Regions from separate parts of the Bacillus sp. DX3.1 genome, predicted to be linked through region 1. Evidence: a T-box and tRNA genes for the amino acid it is inferred to sense, from the RefSeq annotation. Region 1 holds a T-box; the other regions hold tRNA genes.
The links. A T-box is a leader RNA that pairs with one kind of tRNA and senses whether it is charged. The one in region 1 lies ahead of thrS (threonine--tRNA ligase), so its partner is inferred to be a tRNA-Thr.
Positions count from the first base shown of each region.

Region 2: it has a tRNA-Thr gene. The T-box ahead of thrS (threonine--tRNA ligase) is inferred to sense a tRNA for this amino acid. The anticodon was not compared.
Region 3: it has a tRNA-Thr gene. The T-box ahead of thrS (threonine--tRNA ligase) is inferred to sense a tRNA for this amino acid. The anticodon was not compared.

Region 1 is NZ_CP128153.1:2,373,652-2,380,062, forward strand. It holds gene QRE67_RS11620 (PhzF family phenazine biosynthesis protein) at 473-1,063, shown strand; gene QRE67_RS11625 (YdbC family protein) at 1,085-1,717, shown strand; T-box leader at 2,255-2,488, shown strand; T-box leader at 2,531-2,759, shown strand; gene thrS (threonine--tRNA ligase) at 2,803-4,728, shown strand; gene QRE67_RS28655 (SRPBCC domain-containing protein) at 4,739-4,936, shown strand; gene QRE67_RS11640 (CPBP family intramembrane glutamic endopeptidase) at 5,373-6,077, opposite strand; gene QRE67_RS11645 (DUF3471 domain-containing protein) at 6,351-6,411, shown strand, end outside.
Region 2 is NZ_CP128153.1:152,994-159,404, forward strand. It holds rRNA gene QRE67_RS00880 (16S ribosomal RNA) at 1-1,509, shown strand, start outside; rRNA gene QRE67_RS00885 (23S ribosomal RNA) at 1,652-4,573, shown strand; rRNA gene rrf (5S ribosomal RNA) at 4,625-4,740, shown strand; tRNA gene QRE67_RS00895 (tRNA-Asn) at 4,750-4,824, shown strand; tRNA gene QRE67_RS00900 (tRNA-Thr) at 4,829-4,901, shown strand; tRNA gene QRE67_RS00905 (tRNA-Glu) at 4,925-4,999, shown strand; tRNA gene QRE67_RS00910 (tRNA-Val) at 5,005-5,080, shown strand; tRNA gene QRE67_RS00915 (tRNA-Tyr) at 5,103-5,186, shown strand; tRNA gene QRE67_RS00920 (tRNA-Gln) at 5,252-5,326, shown strand; tRNA gene QRE67_RS00925 (tRNA-Lys) at 5,332-5,407, shown strand; tRNA gene QRE67_RS00930 (tRNA-Gly) at 5,413-5,484, shown strand; tRNA gene QRE67_RS00935 (tRNA-Ala) at 5,494-5,566, shown strand; partial or broken gene QRE67_RS00940 (glycerate kinase) at 5,720-5,988, shown strand; gene rocF (arginase) at 6,337-6,411, shown strand, end outside.
Region 3 is NZ_CP128153.1:605,600-612,010, forward strand. It holds rRNA gene QRE67_RS02930 (16S ribosomal RNA) at 1-956, shown strand, start outside; rRNA gene QRE67_RS02935 (23S ribosomal RNA) at 1,099-4,020, shown strand; rRNA gene rrf (5S ribosomal RNA) at 4,122-4,237, shown strand; tRNA gene QRE67_RS02945 (tRNA-Asn) at 4,247-4,321, shown strand; tRNA gene QRE67_RS02950 (tRNA-Ser) at 4,326-4,417, shown strand; tRNA gene QRE67_RS02955 (tRNA-Glu) at 4,428-4,502, shown strand; tRNA gene QRE67_RS02960 (tRNA-Val) at 4,507-4,582, shown strand; tRNA gene QRE67_RS02965 (tRNA-Met) at 4,607-4,683, shown strand; tRNA gene QRE67_RS02970 (tRNA-Asp) at 4,686-4,761, shown strand; tRNA gene QRE67_RS02975 (tRNA-Phe) at 4,772-4,847, shown strand; tRNA gene QRE67_RS02980 (tRNA-Thr) at 4,864-4,939, shown strand; tRNA gene QRE67_RS02985 (tRNA-Tyr) at 4,950-5,033, shown strand; tRNA gene QRE67_RS02990 (tRNA-Trp) at 5,048-5,121, shown strand; tRNA gene QRE67_RS02995 (tRNA-His) at 5,134-5,209, shown strand; tRNA gene QRE67_RS03000 (tRNA-Gln) at 5,274-5,348, shown strand; tRNA gene QRE67_RS03005 (tRNA-Gly) at 5,354-5,428, shown strand; tRNA gene QRE67_RS03010 (tRNA-Cys) at 5,439-5,509, shown strand; tRNA gene QRE67_RS03015 (tRNA-Leu) at 5,605-5,687, shown strand; gene QRE67_RS03020 (NUDIX hydrolase) at 6,066-6,411, shown strand, end outside.

The sequences.
Region 1 (6,411 bases):
ATGCCATTTTTTAATGTTAGAGCAGTCTCAACAGCTATAAACTAAACCTACTTAAAATAAATTCAAAAGATGGACGTGTAATTTTACTCCCTTAATGTATAAAATATGAAACCACATCATTAGAATTGGATATTTTTATTAAAGAAGTATTCAGATTTTAGTTGTTGTCTGGTATTTTATTTTTATCTATAAGTTTAGGATCTATAACATTATCTCTTTTAGTAATTATGATATATTTCGCATTAGTATAAATCAAATTAAAATCATCAACTTGATTTTTGGTTACATACTCAGTAATTTCCTCAGGAATTTCACTTTCATCTTTTATGAAGTCCTCATATTTTAAAAACTTTTTCTTATAGTAATGATTATTCTCATAATCGACAAAAGGTTTAATAAGAAGATCTGAGAGATAAGTACTATTACTTTTATACTAAAGAATGAAATCATTCGAAAAAATAATCTTGATGAAATTCTATTACACTTCCAAGGAGGTTCAGTACCGGTCACTTTTCATCATGAAACAAATGTCGTATGGATGAAACAAAATGACCCTACGTTTGGGAAGGTTTTAGATAGAAAAGAAGTAGCGGAAGTATTGAATATTGATGCTTCACATATCGATAATCAATATCCGATTCAAGAAGTATCAACAGGATTGCCAGTTATTCTTGTTCCTTTAAAATCGTTAGCTGCGGTTAAGAATGTAAAAATAAATAAAGAAAAGTATTTTCAACTGATTGCACAAACAGAGGCAAAGGCAATTATGGTATTTATTTCTGAAACGTATAAGGAGGAAAATCACCTTAATGTTCGTGATTTTGCGGAGTATTATGGTATTCCAGAAGATGCAGCAACTGGGAGTTCAAATGGTTGTTTAGCAGCATATGTAACAAAGCACCGCTATTTTGGTAAAGAAAAAATAAATTTACATATTGAACAAGGCTATGAGATGAATCGTCCTTCTTTATTACATGTTCGTGCGGAAGAAAAAAATCATTTGATTGAGATTTTTGTAGGTGGGGAAGTAACAAGCATTGCTAACGGGAAATGGAACGTATAATACAAATAAAGGGGGATCTATATGATTTTAAAATCAATTTTTTGTCATGTAGAAAAAGAGCAAAAAGAGTTATTTTCAACTGCTCAAGAAAAATGGAAAGAATTAACGAAACTAGAAGGATTCCATGGGCAATTTGGTGGATGGAATGAGGGGACAGCTTGTATATTTGCTGTTTGGGGAAATATGAATACATACCAGCAATTTATGAATGAAACGCATGACACAATCTTTTGCAATAGCAATCAAAAGGATACATATACATCCTGTGAAACAGAATTATATCAATCTTTATTTGATATGACAGAGACTTCATTTACAGAAGTAATTCCAAATAGTTCTTTTGCAAGAATCGCAATATGCGATGTGAAAAATGGAGATGATCAGCAGTTTTTACATGTGCAAGAAACGGTTTGGAATATAGGTATGGAAAAATCAGAAGGGATGTTAGGTGGCATTGTTGGAAGGTCCCTTACAAAGCCTAATCGTTATCTCGTTCTTTCTTTATGGAAAGACGAAGAATCGCATCAATATTATGTGGAAGAAATTTTTCCAGCGTTATATGAATCAGCAAATGTATCGGCGTATGTGTCAAATGTAAATGGGAAACAGGTTACATACGTCGATGAGTGGTCTGTATGCCCCGCATATTCTTAATAAAAAGAGTGGATACATGATGTCATATCCAAGACATATTATTTCAGCAGTAACAGTTTTCTTGAATGAGAAGAATGAAATTTTGGTACAAAAAAGTCCGAAACGAGGATAGGAAATCCCTGGTGGCCAAGTAGAAGAAGGGGAAGCAATTCGTCAAGGGGAAGAGAATCGAAAGTAGAAACAGGGATTGATATATTTTAGATGCCTACAAGCAGCTATTTCTCGGTTTTTAACATTAATCCAACAGAAGTCCTCTTCCTCAAGCACGTGCAGGGCATATTGTTTGGCGTTAGGCTTCCGAAACACTATAACGAAAAAAAAGGAAGGTGGTTTGAAGTGAAAACTGTTACTTTTAACGCTCCGCCTTCCGAACAACAAAAAAAGACAGTTCAAACATTCAATTTTAATGGAGTGAATGGAGGGCTATTCACACGGGAAAAATGGAAGAAGTTAAAAATATTTTCCAATTTATATTTTTAAATACTTGCAAAAACAATTTGAATATTGTATATTTTATAGCAATAAGTGAATGTTATTTCAAAAGCGATGAAAAGGACACGAGTTATTTTTACGGTTATACAGAGAAGGAAGGAAAGCTGAGAACTTCCTAGCGCAGAAAAATGACTTACCACCTTAGAGCTGTATTGGGGAAAATAAGTATCCAATACCGTATAGCCACGTTACGGAAAAAGAAGCTATCAAAATCCTTTATAGAAAAGGTGCGATAGGAATCTGGGTGGAACCACGGATATAAGCATATTCGTCCCTATTACTAGGGATGAGTATGCTTTTTTATTTTTTAATTTTATATCATGATAAGCAAAGAAAAGGACACGAGTTATTTTTAACGGTTATACAGAGAAGGAAGGAGAGCTGAGAACTTCCTAACGCAGGAAAATAACTTACCACCTTAGAGCTGCACTGGGGAAAAACATAGTATCTAGTGCCGTGTAAGCGACGTTACCGCAAAAGAAGCCATCGTATTTTAAAATATGATGGGAATCTGGGTGGAACCACGGGTAAAAGCACACTCGTCCCTACTATAGGGATGAGTGTGCTTTTTATTATGAAATGGAGTGGTAAAGATGAGCGAACAAGTAATTCGAATTATTTTTCCAGATGGCAGTGCAAAAGAATATGTAAAAGGCATTACTTTAGAAGCGATTGCAGCATCGATTAGCTCGAGCTTAAAAAAGAAAGCTGTAGCTGGGCAGGTAAATGGTCAATTATTTGATTTACGCCGAAACATTAATCACGATGCGAAAATTGAAATTATAACTGTAGATTCGGAAGAAGGAATACAAATCGGAAGGCACACTGCTACGCATGTGTTAGCACAAGCGGTAAAAAGATTATATCGCAATGTAAAATTAGGAGTAGGACCAGTTATTGAAAATGGATTTTATTATGATATGGATCTTCCTGATAGTATGACTGTTGAAGAATTATCTCAAATAGAAAATGAAATGCAGAGCATTATAAACGAAAATTTAGAAATGGAACGAATGGAAGTTACTAGGGATGAAGCGAAAAAGATTTTTCAAGACTTGAATGACCACTTAAAGTTAGAGCTCTTAGATGATATTCCAGCCCATGAAATTGTAACAATTTATAAGCAAGGGGAATTTTTAGATTTATGCCGCGGGCCACATTTACCGTCAACTGGATATATGAAAGCATTCAAGTTGACTCACGTTTCTGGTGCATATTGGCGCGGTGATAGTAATAATCAAGTTCTTCAACGGATATATGGTGTTGCTTTTTCTTCACAAAAGGAATTAGAAAATCACTTGCAGTTTGTAGAAGAAGCGGCAAAGAGGAATCATCGTAAGCTTGGCAATGAACTTGAATTATTTATGTTCTCTGAAGAAGCACCAGGAATGCCTTTTTATTTACCGAAAGGGCAAATCATACGAAATGAATTAGAATCTTTTCTAAGAGAATTGCAACAGAAGCATGATTACCAAGAAGTTCGTACTCCTTTTATGATGAATCAAGAGCTATGGGAGCAATCAGGACACTGGGATCATTATAAAGATAATATGTATTTTTCAGAGGTCGATCATAAAAGCTTCGCGCTAAAACCAATGAATTGTCCTGGACATATGTTGATGTTTAAAAATAAGCTACACTCCTATCGAGATTTACCAATTAGAATGTGTGAGTTCGGTCAAGTGCATCGACATGAATTTAGCGGTGCGCTGAACGGTTTATTAAGAGTACGTACATTTTGTCAAGACGATGCACATATATTCGTTACACCGGAACAAATTGAAAGTGAGATACAATCGGTAATCAAACAAATCGATTTTGTCTATCGTACATTTGGTTTTGAATATGAAATAGAACTTTCGACAAGACCAGAAGATTCAATGGGAGATGACGAACTATGGAATAAGGCAGAAGGCGCACTTGAAAATGTACTGAAATCATTACATTATAACTATAAAATTAATGAGGGGGATGGTGCATTTTATGGACCAAAAATTGATTTTCATATTAAGGATGCATTAAGAAGAAGTCACCAATGTGCAACAGTTCAACTTGATTTTCAAATGCCAGAGAAATTCAACTTACATTATATTGACGATAAAAATGAGAAAAAACGACCTGTCGTCATTCACCGTGCTGTATTAGGATCACTTGATCGATTCTTAGGTATATTAATTGAACATTTTGGTGGAGCATTTCCAACATGGTTAGCTCCTGTTCAAGTAAAGGTGATTCCTGTTTCAGTAGAAGTACATGAAGGGTACGCGAAAGAGATGGAGGAGAAGCTGAGACATGCTGGTATACGAGCTGAGCTAGACGTTCGTAATGAAAAACTCGGATATAAAATACGAGAAGCACAAATGAAAAAGACTCCTTATATTCTTGTAATCGGGGATAAAGAAATCGAGAATGAAGCTGTAAATGTACGTAGGTATGGAGAGGAGAAATCTGAAGTTGTTTCGCTATCTGCATTTATAGAAAGTGTACAGGATGAAATTTATAAGAAATGCTCTAGATAAAAAATATTAAATAAGAGTCACTTTTGAACTACAACCAATGAACTCAACCGTAAAGCTAACACTTAAGCATGAAAATCTTTTGGAGACAGACTTTGTGGATGATGATGATACTTTCGAGGGATATAATAATGGATGGCCAGCCGTTTTAAGTAACTTGAAGAGCTTGCTCGAAACAGGACGTACTTTGCCACCAATACATGTAGACTAAATTTTACTGTAGATTCAAAATAAAGTTTGTCCATATGTAAAAACTTGAACAATAATCCTGTATATAAATTTTAATACACAATTCGTTTTATAAACTATTTAGAAAAGTAAAAAGATGTCAGACAAGCTACCGAGATATGGGTAGCTTGTTTGATTTATCGACTTGCATATCGTGTGTTTTTCCTTCTAAATACAAAACTTAAAATAATTCAACGGTTTCTGATTGTAATGACTCAAAGGTTAAATGTATAATACGGAATTATTTTACCAATTGTACGGAAAAAAGATGATAATAGCTACATATGTACAGTGCTGTATTACTTCGTTTACTAATTGGAACTGTTCTTTTTGTATAGACCTTACTGGAAAATTCAACAAATCAAATAGTAAAGTGAGTAGAGATAAACGCATGCCTCCATCCTCAGATTAAGATTTTTCTATGCTAAAGCCGTAAGAATTACAGCGATACCATTAAAGCATCCGTGAATAATTATGCCTGGAACTATTGATCCAGATCTTTCATATGTCCACGCAAATATAAGCCCAGAAATGAAATTGATTGGTAAGGTGTTGTAAGTAGGAATGTGAACCAACATGAATATGAGAGAGCTAAACGCTATCGCAACTGCTATACCAAATCTACTTCTTAACCACTTATAGAGAAATCCTCTGTAAAAAACTTCTTCATAAAATGGGGATATAACAGCAGCGGAGATGAAGCCGATTGTAAAATTTATTGGTGTCAGTTGTGTTTGAAAACTTTCGGTTTTACTATTTTCATAACTGATTCCTAGTACATCCATAATGATTACAACAACAACACTGAGCACAATTAAAGTTATTGTCCAAAAAATAGTAGAAACCCAGTAACGTTTAGTAAAAGATCGTAGTCCAATATCCTTCCATGTTAATTGAAATGGCTTCAAAGTAATGTGATAAACCCCGAGTAGAAAAACAATTGCCATTATTAAACCAGTAAGAGTATCTGTATATAATTTATTTTGAAATAAATTACTGAAAAATTCATTAAACAAATATTCTAAGAAGAATGGTACTAAGATAAAAGTTAGGATAAGCATTAAGATGAATTCTTTCAAAGACCAATCCATCTTTTCTACTACTGAATTCTTATTACTTATCAAAGTGTTCGCCTCCCTGACCTTGGTATGTGATTATTTAATTATATAAGGTGACGTAACGTTACCTACAAGTCTTTTTTAGGGAGTGATGTTTAGTCTTACTTTTCAACAGGTGAGGTATCAAAAAAATAAATATAACCTTGTATACTCTCCGATATTATGACGAAATTAGTTTATTTAAACTAGAAGTAAAAGTAGAAAGAGGTAAAAGATAGTATTCTAAGGAAGGAACATACTAAAACTTGAGGCAAGATAAATTGGAAACACCTGTTACCTTTGATTGCAAAGAGTGAAGATAAAAATTATGCAGGTAGGATTGATGGATTCACTGCCCATG
Region 2 (6,411 bases), 2.2 Mb from region 1:
GTGCCTAATACATGCAAGTCGAGCGAATGGATTAAGAGCTTGCTCTTATGAAGTTAGCGGCGGACGGGTGAGTAACACGTGGGTAACCTGCCTACAAGACTGGGATAACTCCGGGAAACCGGGGCTAATACCGGATAACATTTTGCACTGCATGGTGCGAAATTGAAAGGCGGCTTCGGCTGTCACTTGTAGATGGACCTGCGTCGCATTAGCTAGTTGGTGAGGTAACGGCTCACCAAGGCAACGATGCGTAGCCGACCTGAGAGGGTGATCGGCCACACTGGGACTGAGACACGGCCCAGACTCCTACGGGAGGCAGCAGTAGGGAATCTTCCGCAATGGACGAAAGTCTGACGGAGCAACGCCGCGTGAGTGATGAAGGCTTTCGGGTCGTAAAACTCTGTTGTTAGGGAAGAACAAGTGCTAGTTGAATAAGCTGGCACCTTGACGGTACCTAACCAGAAAGCCACGGCTAACTACGTGCCAGCAGCCGCGGTAATACGTAGGTGGCAAGCGTTATCCGGAATTATTGGGCGTAAAGCGCGCGCAGGTGGTTTCTTAAGTCTGATGTGAAAGCCCACGGCTCAACCGTGGAGGGTCATTGGAAACTGGGAGACTTGAGTGCAGAAGAGGAAAGTGGAATTCCATGTGTAGCGGTGAAATGCGTAGAGATATGGAGGAACACCAGTGGCGAAGGCGACTTTCTGGTCTGTAACTGACACTGAGGCGCGAAAGCGTGGGGAGCAAACAGGATTAGATACCCTGGTAGTCCACGCCGTAAACGATGAGTGCTAAGTGTTAGAGGGTTTCCGCCCTTTAGTGCTGAAGTTAACGCATTAAGCACTCCGCCTGGGGAGTACGGCCGCAAGGCTGAAACTCAAAGGAATTGACGGGGGCCCGCACAAGCGGTGGAGCATGTGGTTTAATTCGAAGCAACGCGAAGAACCTTACCAGGTCTTGACATCCTTTGAAAACCCTAGAGATAGGGCTTCCCCTTCGGGGGCAAAGTGACAGGTGGTGCATGGTTGTCGTCAGCTCGTGTCGTGAGATGTTGGGTTAAGTCCCGCAACGAGCGCAACCCTTGATCTTAGTTGCCAGCATTTAGTTGGGCACTCTAAGGTGACTGCCGGTGACAAACCGGAGGAAGGTGGGGATGACGTCAAATCATCATGCCCCTTATGACCTGGGCTACACACGTGCTACAATGGACGGTACAAAGAGCTGCAAGACCGCGAGGTGGAGCTAATCTCATAAAACCGTTCTCAGTTCGGATTGTAGGCTGCAACTCGCCTACATGAAGCTGGAATCGCTAGTAATCGCGGATCAGCATGCCGCGGTGAATACGTTCCCGGGCCTTGTACACACCGCCCGTCACACCACGAGAGTTTGTAACACCCGAAGTCGGTGGGGTAACCTTTATGGAGCCAGCCGCCTAAGGTGGGACAGATGATTGGGGTGAAGTCGTAACAAGGTAGCCGTATCGGAAGGTGCGGCTGGATCACCTCCTTTCTATGGAGAATTGATGAACGCAGTTCATCAATATACGTTGACTTGTTTCGTTTCGTTCAGTTTTGAGAGAACTAAATCTCTCGAAATGTATGTTCTTTGAAAACTAGATAACAGTGTAGCTCATATTTTTTTAATTAATTTTGGTTAAGTTAGAAAGGGCGCACGGTGGATGCCTTGACACTAGGAGTCGATGAAGGACGGGACTAACGCCGATATGCTTCGGGGAGCTGTAAGTAAGCTTTGATCCGAAGATTTCCGAATGGGGAAACCCACTATACGTAATGGTATGGTATCCTTACCTGAATACATAGGGTATGGAAGACAGACCCAGGGAACTGAAACATCTAAGTACCTGGAGGAAGAGAAAGCAAATGCGATTTCCTGAGTAGCGGCGAGCGAAACGGAATCTAGCCCAAACCAAGAGGCTTGCCTCTTGGGGTTGTAGGACATTCTATACGGAGTTACAAAGGAACGGGGTAGACGAAGCAGCCTGGAAAGGCTCGTCATAGAAGGTAACAACCCTGTAGTCGAAACTTCGTTCCCTCTTGAATGTATCCTGAGTACGGCGGAACACGTGAAATTCCGTCGGAATCTGGGAGGACCATCTCCCAAGGCTAAATACTACCTAGTGATCGATAGTGAACCAGTACCGTGAGGGAAAGGTGAAAAGCACCCCGGAAGGGGAGTGAAAGAGATCCTGAAACCGTGTGCCTACAAATAGTCAGAGCCCGTTAATGGGTGATGGCGTGCCTTTTGTAGAATGAACCGGCGAGTTACGATCCCGTGCGAGGTTAAGCTGAAGAGGCGGAGCCGTAGCGAAAGCGAGTCTGAATAGGGCGTTTAGTACGTGGTCGTAGACCCGAAACCAGGTGATCTACCCATGTCCAGGGTGAAGTTCAGGTAACACTGAATGGAGGCCCGAACCCACGCACGTTGAAAAGTGCGGGGATGAGGTGTGGGTAGCGGAGAAATTCCAATCGAACCTGGAGATAGCTGGTTCTCCCCGAAATAGCTTTAGGGCTAGCCTTAAGTGTAAGAGTCTTGGAGGTAGAGCACTGATTGAACTAGGGGTCCTCATCGGATTACCGAATTCAGTCAAACTCCGAATGCCAATGACTTATCCTTAGGAGTCAGACTGCGAGTGATAAGATCCGTAGTCAAAAGGGAAACAGCCCAGACCGCCAGCTAAGGTCCCAAAGTGTGTATTAAGTGGAAAAGGATGTGGAGTTGCTTAGACAACTAGGATGTTGGCTTAGAAGCAGCCACCATTTAAAGAGTGCGTAATAGCTCACTAGTCGAGTGACTCTGCGCCGAAAATGTACCGGGGCTAAATACACCACCGAAGCTGCGGATTGATACCTATGGTATCAGTGGTAGGGGAGCGTTCTAAGGGCAGTGAAGTCAGACCGTAAGGACTGGTGGAGCGCTTAGAAGTGAGAATGCCGGTATGAGTAGCGAAAGACGGGTGAGAATCCCGTCCACCGAATGCCTAAGGTTTCCTGAGGAAGGCTCGTCCGCTCAGGGTTAGTCAGGACCTAAGCCGAGGCCGACAGGCGTAGGCGATGGACAACAGGTTGATATTCCTGTACCACCTCTTTATCGTTTGAGCAATGGAGGGACGCAGAAGGATAGAAGAAGCGTGCGATTGGTTGTGCACGTCCAAGCAGTTAGGCTGATAAGTAGGCAAATCCGCTTATCGTGAAGGCTGAGCTGTGATGGGGAAGCTCCTTATGGAGCGAAGTCTTTGATTCCCCGCTGCCAAGAAAAGCTTCTAGCGAGATAAAAGGTGCCTGTACCGCAAACCGACACAGGTAGGCGAGGAGAGAATCCTAAGGTGTGCGAGAGAACTCTGGTTAAGGAACTCGGCAAAATGACCCCGTAACTTCGGGAGAAGGGGTGCTTTCTTAACGGAAAGCCGCAGTGAATAGGCCCAAGCGACTGTTTAGCAAAAACACAGGTCTCTGCGAAGCCGTAAGGCGAAGTATAGGGGCTGACACCTGCCCGGTGCTGGAAGGTTAAGGAGAGGGGTTAGCGCAAGCGAAGCTCTGAACTGAAGCCCCAGTAAACGGCGGCCGTAACTATAACGGTCCTAAGGTAGCGAAATTCCTTGTCGGGTAAGTTCCGACCCGCACGAAAGGTGTAACGATTTGGGCACTGTCTCAACCAGAGACTCGGTGAAATTATAGTACCTGTGAAGATGCAGGTTACCCGCGACAGGACGGAAAGACCCCGTGGAGCTTTACTGTAGCCTGATATTGAATTTTGGTACAGTTTGTACAGGATAGGCGGGAGCCATTGAAACCGGAGCGCTAGCTTCGGTGGAGGCGCTGGTGGGATACCGCCCTGACTGTATTGAAATTCTAACCTACGGGTCTCATCGACCCGGGAGACAGTGTCAGGTGGGCAGTTTGACTGGGGCGGTCGCCTCCTAAAGTGTAACGGAGGCGCCCAAAGGTTCCCTCAGAATGGTTGGAAATCATTCGTAGAGTGCAAAGGCATAAGGGAGCTTGACTGCGAGACCTACAAGTCGAGCAGGGACGAAAGTCGGGCTTAGTGATCCGGTGGTTCCGCATGGAAGGGCCATCGCTCAACGGATAAAAGCTACCCCGGGGATAACAGGCTTATCTCCCCCAAGAGTCCACATCGACGGGGAGGTTTGGCACCTCGATGTCGGCTCATCGCATCCTGGGGCTGTAGTCGGTCCCAAGGGTTGGGCTGTTCGCCCATTAAAGCGGTACGCGAGCTGGGTTCAGAACGTCGTGAGACAGTTCGGTCCCTATCCGTCGTGGGCGCAGGAAATTTGAGAGGAGCTGTCCTTAGTACGAGAGGACCGGGATGGACGCACCGCTGGTGTACCAGTTGTTCTGCCAAGGGCATAGCTGGGTAGCTATGTGCGGAAGGGATAAGTGCTGAAAGCATCTAAGCATGAAGCCCCCCTCAAGATGAGATTTCCCATAGCGTAAGCTAGTAAGATCCCTGAAAGATGATCAGGTTGATAGGTTCGAGGTGGAAGCATGGTGACATGTGGAGCTGACGAATACTAATAGATCGAGGACTTAACCATATAATATGAACGCTTATGTTATCTAGTTTTGAAGGAATATACCTTCATAAGTCTGGTAATGATGGCAGAGAGGTCACACCCGTTCCCATACCGAACACGGAAGTTAAGCTCTCTAGCGCCGATGGTAGTTGGGACCTTGTCCCTGTGAGAGTAGGACGTTGCCAGGCTTGTATTATTCCGCAGTAGCTCAGTGGTAGAGCTATCGGCTGTTAACCGATCGGTCGTAGGTTCGAGTCCTACCTGCGGAGCCAATATGCTTCCATAGCTCAGCTGGTAGAGCACTTCCATGGTAAGGAAGAGGTCACCGGTTCAAGCCCGGTTGGAAGCTTGCGCACAGTATTACAAATTTTTGGCCCGTTGGTCAAGTGGTTAAGACACCGCCCTTTCACGGCGGTAACACGGGTTCGAATCCCGTACGGGTCACCACTTTTGGAGGATTAGCTCAGCTGGGAGAGCACCTGCCTTACAAGCAGGGGGTCGGCGGTTCGATCCCGTCATCCTCCACCATATTTGTTTAAGTTATAATGTCGGAGGGGTAGCGAAGTGGCTAAACGCGGCGGACTGTAAATCCGCTCCTTCGGGTTCGGCAGTTCGAATCTGCCCCCCTCCACCATTTTTCAAAAATAACCTTATAGAGGTTTATTTTTTTGGTGAGACAAGCATACTAGTAAATATTAATGGGCTATAGCCAAGCGGTAAGGCAACGGACTTTGACTCCGTCATGCGCTGGTTCGAATCCAGCTAGCCCAGCCATTTACGAGCCATTAGCTCAGTTGGTAGAGCATCTGACTTTTAATCAGAGGGTCGAAGGTTCGAATCCTTCATGGCTCACCATTTTTGCGGAAGTAGTTCAGTGGTAGAATACAACCTTGCCAAGGTTGGGGTCGCGGGTTCGAATCCCGTCTTCCGCTTTTCATTTTGGGGCCTTAGCTCAGCTGGGAGAGCGCCTGCCTTGCACGCAGGAGGTCAGCGGTTCGATCCCGCTAGGCTCCATTATAAATAGGAAAAAACCTTACATTCATTTTGGATGTAAGGTTTTTTGTTTATCCCGCTATTTGCGTACAGTAATCCTCCTACCTCAAAGTTCGGTAGGGGATAAACTCTGCCCGTAAAAGCCCAATTGGTGCGGGCTAATGATCAATGGGGATGAAGATTGTCATAGCGTCTGACTCTTATAAAGAAAGCTTAGGGGCATTAGAGGTATGTAACGCGGTTGAAAAAGGATTTTCGGCTATTTTCCCACAGGCAGAGTGTGTAAAGATTCCAATCGCAGATGGAGGGGAAGGAACGGTACAAGCCCTTGTAGATGCTACAGATGGGGATATGATTACAGTTCATGTAACAGGGCTCCTTGGAGAGCCTGTAGAGGGGTTTTAAAAACCGCTTTTATTGAAATGGCTGCAGCATCGGGATTATAGCACGTTCCAATCTATAAAGAGGGAATAGATGCTGTATTTAGTGCTGTATCCAGTCCCGTGACATTGGAAGAAGCATATATAATGGAAAAAGAAAATATTGAAATGACTGCACGAAATGTTGCAGCGGTATGGAAATTAGCATCAAAAAAGCGTCTCTAAATAAAGAGACGCTTTTTGTTTTCATGGTGGTATTTTCGATTTATACATAAAGTAGCTTTGAAATAGGAGTTTTTATATAAATATAAGTGAATAAATTGTATATACATACAAAAAAATGTCGAGTTGAGTCAGACTATATAAAAGATTTAAAATATTTAGTGAAGGCATAAAAGGGGGAGACTATCTATGAAGAAAGAAATTTCGATTGTTGGAGTTCCGATGGATTTAGGACAAATGCGCCGCGGGGTTGATATGGGACCA
Region 3 (6,411 bases), 1.8 Mb from region 1:
GTTTCTTAAGTCTGATGTGAAAGCCCACGGCTCAACCGTGGAGGGTCATTGGAAACTGGGAGACTTGAGTGCAGAAGAGGAAAGTGGAATTCCATGTGTAGCGGTGAAATGCGTAGAGATATGGAGGAACACCAGTGGCGAAGGCGACTTTCTGGTCTGTAACTGACACTGAGGCGCGAAAGCGTGGGGAGCAAACAGGATTAGATACCCTGGTAGTCCACGCCGTAAACGATGAGTGCTAAGTGTTAGAGGGTTTCCGCCCTTTAGTGCTGAAGTTAACGCATTAAGCACTCCGCCTGGGGAGTACGGCCGCAAGGCTGAAACTCAAAGGAATTGACGGGGGCCCGCACAAGCGGTGGAGCATGTGGTTTAATTCGAAGCAACGCGAAGAACCTTACCAGGTCTTGACATCCTTTGAAAACCCTAGAGATAGGGCTTCCCCTTCGGGGGCAAAGTGACAGGTGGTGCATGGTTGTCGTCAGCTCGTGTCGTGAGATGTTGGGTTAAGTCCCGCAACGAGCGCAACCCTTGATCTTAGTTGCCAGCATTTAGTTGGGCACTCTAAGGTGACTGCCGGTGACAAACCGGAGGAAGGTGGGGATGACGTCAAATCATCATGCCCCTTATGACCTGGGCTACACACGTGCTACAATGGACGGTACAAAGAGCTGCAAGACCGCGAGGTGGAGCTAATCTCATAAAACCGTTCTCAGTTCGGATTGTAGGCTGCAACTCGCCTACATGAAGCTGGAATCGCTAGTAATCGCGGATCAGCATGCCGCGGTGAATACGTTCCCGGGCCTTGTACACACCGCCCGTCACACCACGAGAGTTTGTAACACCCGAAGTCGGTGGGGTAACCTTTATGGAGCCAGCCGCCTAAGGTGGGACAGATGATTGGGGTGAAGTCGTAACAAGGTAGCCGTATCGGAAGGTGCGGCTGGATCACCTCCTTTCTATGGAGAATTGATGAACGCAGTTCATCAATATACGTTGACTTGTTTCGTTTCGTTCAGTTTTGAGAGAACTAAATCTCTCGAAATGTATGTTCTTTGAAAACTAGATAACAGTGTAGCTCATATTTTTTTAATTAATTTTGGTTAAGTTAGAAAGGGCGCACGGTGGATGCCTTGACACTAGGAGTCGATGAAGGACGGGACTAACGCCGATATGCTTCGGGGAGCTGTAAGTAAGCTTTGATCCGAAGATTTCCGAATGGGGAAACCCACTATACGTAATGGTATGGTATCCTTACCTGAATACATAGGGTATGGAAGACAGACCCAGGGAACTGAAACATCTAAGTACCTGGAGGAAGAGAAAGCAAATGCGATTTCCTGAGTAGCGGCGAGCGAAACGGAATCTAGCCCAAACCAAGAGGCTTGCCTCTTGGGGTTGTAGGACATTCTATACGGAGTTACAAAGGAACGGGGTAGACGAAGCAGCCTGGAAAGGCTCGTCATAGAAGGTAACAACCCTGTAGTCGAAACTTCGTTCCCTCTTGAATGTATCCTGAGTACGGCGGAACACGTGAAATTCCGTCGGAATCTGGGAGGACCATCTCCCAAGGCTAAATACTACCTAGTGATCGATAGTGAACCAGTACCGTGAGGGAAAGGTGAAAAGCACCCCGGAAGGGGAGTGAAAGAGATCCTGAAACCGTGTGCCTACAAATAGTCAGAGCCCGTTAATGGGTGATGGCGTGCCTTTTGTAGAATGAACCGGCGAGTTACGATCCCGTGCGAGGTTAAGCTGAAGAGGCGGAGCCGTAGCGAAAGCGAGTCTGAATAGGGCGTTTAGTACGTGGTCGTAGACCCGAAACCAGGTGATCTACCCATGTCCAGGGTGAAGTTCAGGTAACACTGAATGGAGGCCCGAACCCACGCACGTTGAAAAGTGCGGGGATGAGGTGTGGGTAGCGGAGAAATTCCAATCGAACCTGGAGATAGCTGGTTCTCCCCGAAATAGCTTTAGGGCTAGCCTTAAGTGTAAGAGTCTTGGAGGTAGAGCACTGATTGAACTAGGGGTCCTCATCGGATTACCGAATTCAGTCAAACTCCGAATGCCAATGACTTATCCTTAGGAGTCAGACTGCGAGTGATAAGATCCGTAGTCAAAAGGGAAACAGCCCAGACCGCCAGCTAAGGTCCCAAAGTGTGTATTAAGTGGAAAAGGATGTGGAGTTGCTTAGACAACTAGGATGTTGGCTTAGAAGCAGCCACCATTTAAAGAGTGCGTAATAGCTCACTAGTCGAGTGACTCTGCGCCGAAAATGTACCGGGGCTAAATACACCACCGAAGCTGCGGATTGATACCTATGGTATCAGTGGTAGGGGAGCGTTCTAAGGGCAGTGAAGTCAGACCGTAAGGACTGGTGGAGCGCTTAGAAGTGAGAATGCCGGTATGAGTAGCGAAAGACGGGTGAGAATCCCGTCCACCGAATGCCTAAGGTTTCCTGAGGAAGGCTCGTCCGCTCAGGGTTAGTCAGGACCTAAGCCGAGGCCGACAGGCGTAGGCGATGGACAACAGGTTGATATTCCTGTACCACCTCTTTATCGTTTGAGCAATGGAGGGACGCAGAAGGATAGAAGAAGCGTGCGATTGGTTGTGCACGTCCAAGCAGTTAGGCTGATAAGTAGGCAAATCCGCTTATCGTGAAGGCTGAGCTGTGATGGGGAAGCTCCTTATGGAGCGAAGTCTTTGATTCCCCGCTGCCAAGAAAAGCTTCTAGCGAGATAAAAGGTGCCTGTACCGCAAACCGACACAGGTAGGCGAGGAGAGAATCCTAAGGTGTGCGAGAGAACTCTGGTTAAGGAACTCGGCAAAATGACCCCGTAACTTCGGGAGAAGGGGTGCTTTCTTAACGGAAAGCCGCAGTGAATAGGCCCAAGCGACTGTTTAGCAAAAACACAGGTCTCTGCGAAGCCGTAAGGCGAAGTATAGGGGCTGACACCTGCCCGGTGCTGGAAGGTTAAGGAGAGGGGTTAGCGCAAGCGAAGCTCTGAACTGAAGCCCCAGTAAACGGCGGCCGTAACTATAACGGTCCTAAGGTAGCGAAATTCCTTGTCGGGTAAGTTCCGACCCGCACGAAAGGTGTAACGATTTGGGCACTGTCTCAACCAGAGACTCGGTGAAATTATAGTACCTGTGAAGATGCAGGTTACCCGCGACAGGACGGAAAGACCCCGTGGAGCTTTACTGTAGCCTGATATTGAATTTTGGTACAGTTTGTACAGGATAGGCGGGAGCCATTGAAACCGGAGCGCTAGCTTCGGTGGAGGCGCTGGTGGGATACCGCCCTGACTGTATTGAAATTCTAACCTACGGGTCTCATCGACCCGGGAGACAGTGTCAGGTGGGCAGTTTGACTGGGGCGGTCGCCTCCTAAAGTGTAACGGAGGCGCCCAAAGGTTCCCTCAGAATGGTTGGAAATCATTCGTAGAGTGCAAAGGCATAAGGGAGCTTGACTGCGAGACCTACAAGTCGAGCAGGGACGAAAGTCGGGCTTAGTGATCCGGTGGTTCCGCATGGAAGGGCCATCGCTCAACGGATAAAAGCTACCCCGGGGATAACAGGCTTATCTCCCCCAAGAGTCCACATCGACGGGGAGGTTTGGCACCTCGATGTCGGCTCATCGCATCCTGGGGCTGTAGTCGGTCCCAAGGGTTGGGCTGTTCGCCCATTAAAGCGGTACGCGAGCTGGGTTCAGAACGTCGTGAGACAGTTCGGTCCCTATCCGTCGTGGGCGCAGGAAATTTGAGAGGAGCTGTCCTTAGTACGAGAGGACCGGGATGGACGCACCGCTGGTGTACCAGTTGTTCTGCCAAGGGCATAGCTGGGTAGCTATGTGCGGAAGGGATAAGTGCTGAAAGCATCTAAGCATGAAGCCCCCCTCAAGATGAGATTTCCCATAGCGTAAGCTAGTAAGATCCCTGAAAGATGATCAGGTTGATAGGTTCGAGGTGGAAGCATGGTGACATGTGGAGCTGACGAATACTAATAGATCGAGGACTTAACCATATAATATGAAGCAATGTTATCTAGTTTTGAGAGAATATAAAAAAACTTGTTGACTTTTTAAATCAATCAGGTATAATAATGATTGTCTCAAATGAATATAGTCTGGTAATGATGGCAGAGAGGTCACACCCGTTCCCATACCGAACACGGAAGTTAAGCTCTCTAGCGCCGATGGTAGTTGGGACCTTGTCCCTGTGAGAGTAGGACGTTGCCAGGCTAACATTATTCCGCAGTAGCTCAGCGGTAGAGCTATCGGCTGTTAACCGATCGGTCGTAGGTTCGATTCCTACCTGCGGAGCCATGATGGAGAGCTGTCCGAGTTGGCCGAAGGAGCACGATTGGAAATCGTGTATACGTCATAAGCGTATCAAGGGTTCGAATCCCTTGCTCTCCGCCATAACATTTTTGGCCCGTTGGTCAAGTGGTTAAGACACCGCCCTTTCACGGCGGTAACACGGGTTCGAATCCCGTACGGGTCACCACTTCGGAGGATTAGCTCAGCTGGGAGAGCACCTGCCTTACAAGCAGGGGGTCGGCGGTTCGATCCCGTCATCCTCCACCATATAAAATATATGAATAGTAACGTCGCGGGGTGGAGCAGTCTGGTAGCTCGTCGGGCTCATAACCCGAAGGTCGCAGGTTCAAATCCTGTCCCCGCAACCAATGGTCCCGTGGTGTAGTGGTTAACATGCCTGCCTGTCACGCAGGAGATCGCCGGTTCGACCCCGGTCGGGACCGCCATTTATTTTTTGGCTCGGTAGCTCAGTCGGTAGAGCAGAGGACTGAAAATCCTCGTGTCGGCGGTTCGATTCCGTCCCGAGCCACCATTTTAAAAATGAATATGCCGGCTTAGCTCAATTGGTAGAGCAACTGACTTGTAATCAGTAGGTTGGGGGTTCAAGTCCTCTAGCCGGCACCATGTAAGTTTCGGAGGGGTAGCGAAGTGGCTAAACGCGGCGGACTGTAAATCCGCTCCTTCGGGTTCGGCAGTTCGAATCTGCCCCCCTCCACCATTTACATTTTATATAGGGGCATAGTTTAAAGGTAGAACAGAGGTCTCCAAAACCTCCAGTGTGGGTTCAATTCCTACTGCCCCTGCCAAAACACAACATGGCGGTTGTGGCGAAGTGGTTAACGCACCGGATTGTGGCTCCGGCATTCGTGGGTTCGATTCCCATCAGTCGCCCCATTTTTATTTTAAACATTTACAAATAAAATAATGGTTACACACATACAATGTATTAAAACTTCGGTGGGCTATAGCCAAGCGGTAAGGCAACGGACTTTGACTCCGTCATGCGCTGGTTCGAATCCAGCTAGCCCAGCCATTCTTGCGGAAGTAGTTCAGTGGTAGAATACAACCTTGCCAAGGTTGGGGTCGCGGGTTCGAATCCCGTCTTCCGCTCCAAGTTTAATACGGCGGCATAGCCAAGTGGTAAGGCAGAGGTCTGCAAAACCTTTACCACCGGTTCGAATCCGGTTGCCGCCTTTTTTGTTATCTAGATATAGTGAAATTAGTAGACGAGTACAACTTAAAAGAGTAGTGCAATACTAAGTTCGTTATGTCGAATTTTTTTATATTTTGCCTGAGTGGTGGAATGGCAGACACGCCGGACTCAAAATCCGGTGCCTTCACGGGCGTGTGGGTTCGACCCCCACCTCAGGTATCTAGTAAACAAGGCTTCGTATTTAATTATACGAGGTCTTGTTTTATTTGCTTATATATTACTTCTGGTTAACTTGTGATTAATGAGGTGGAAATTCATATACTATATAAATACAAATTAAAAAACCGACATAAACCCCTTCTTTTTAGGTGGAAGAGAGCATCCGACCATGCATAGAAGCGGTCAGATCCTTTTCCTGCCCAGACGTAGTGAAAACAAAGAGAGAAAACGAGTGCGGGTCACCTTTTGTTATCCATAGCCGCGGCTTATATGTCGAAAAATCAAAATGGATTTATATAAAAGGGATTTTATAGTGTCTGAAGAACATTAATATATATTATAATTTAAATGTTATTGATATTCTCTGGAGGATGAAAGATGGGACATACACCACCTAAACATATTATTGCAGTTTCTGCTTATATCACGAACGAAAATAATGAAGTTCTTTTAACACAGGTTCAGTGGAGAGCTGATACATGGGAAATGCCTGGTGGACAGGTAGAAGAGGGAGAAGCACTTGATCAGGCAGTCTGTAGAGAAGTACTTGAAGAAACAGGTCTTATTGTAGAACCTATTGGAATAACAGGTGTTTATTATAATGCATCAAAGCATATTCTAGTAGTTGTATTTAAGGTGGAGTATGTTAGTGGAAAAATAAAAACACCACCTGAAGAAATAAAGGAAGCAAAATTTGTTGCATTAAATGAAAGTAATATTGACG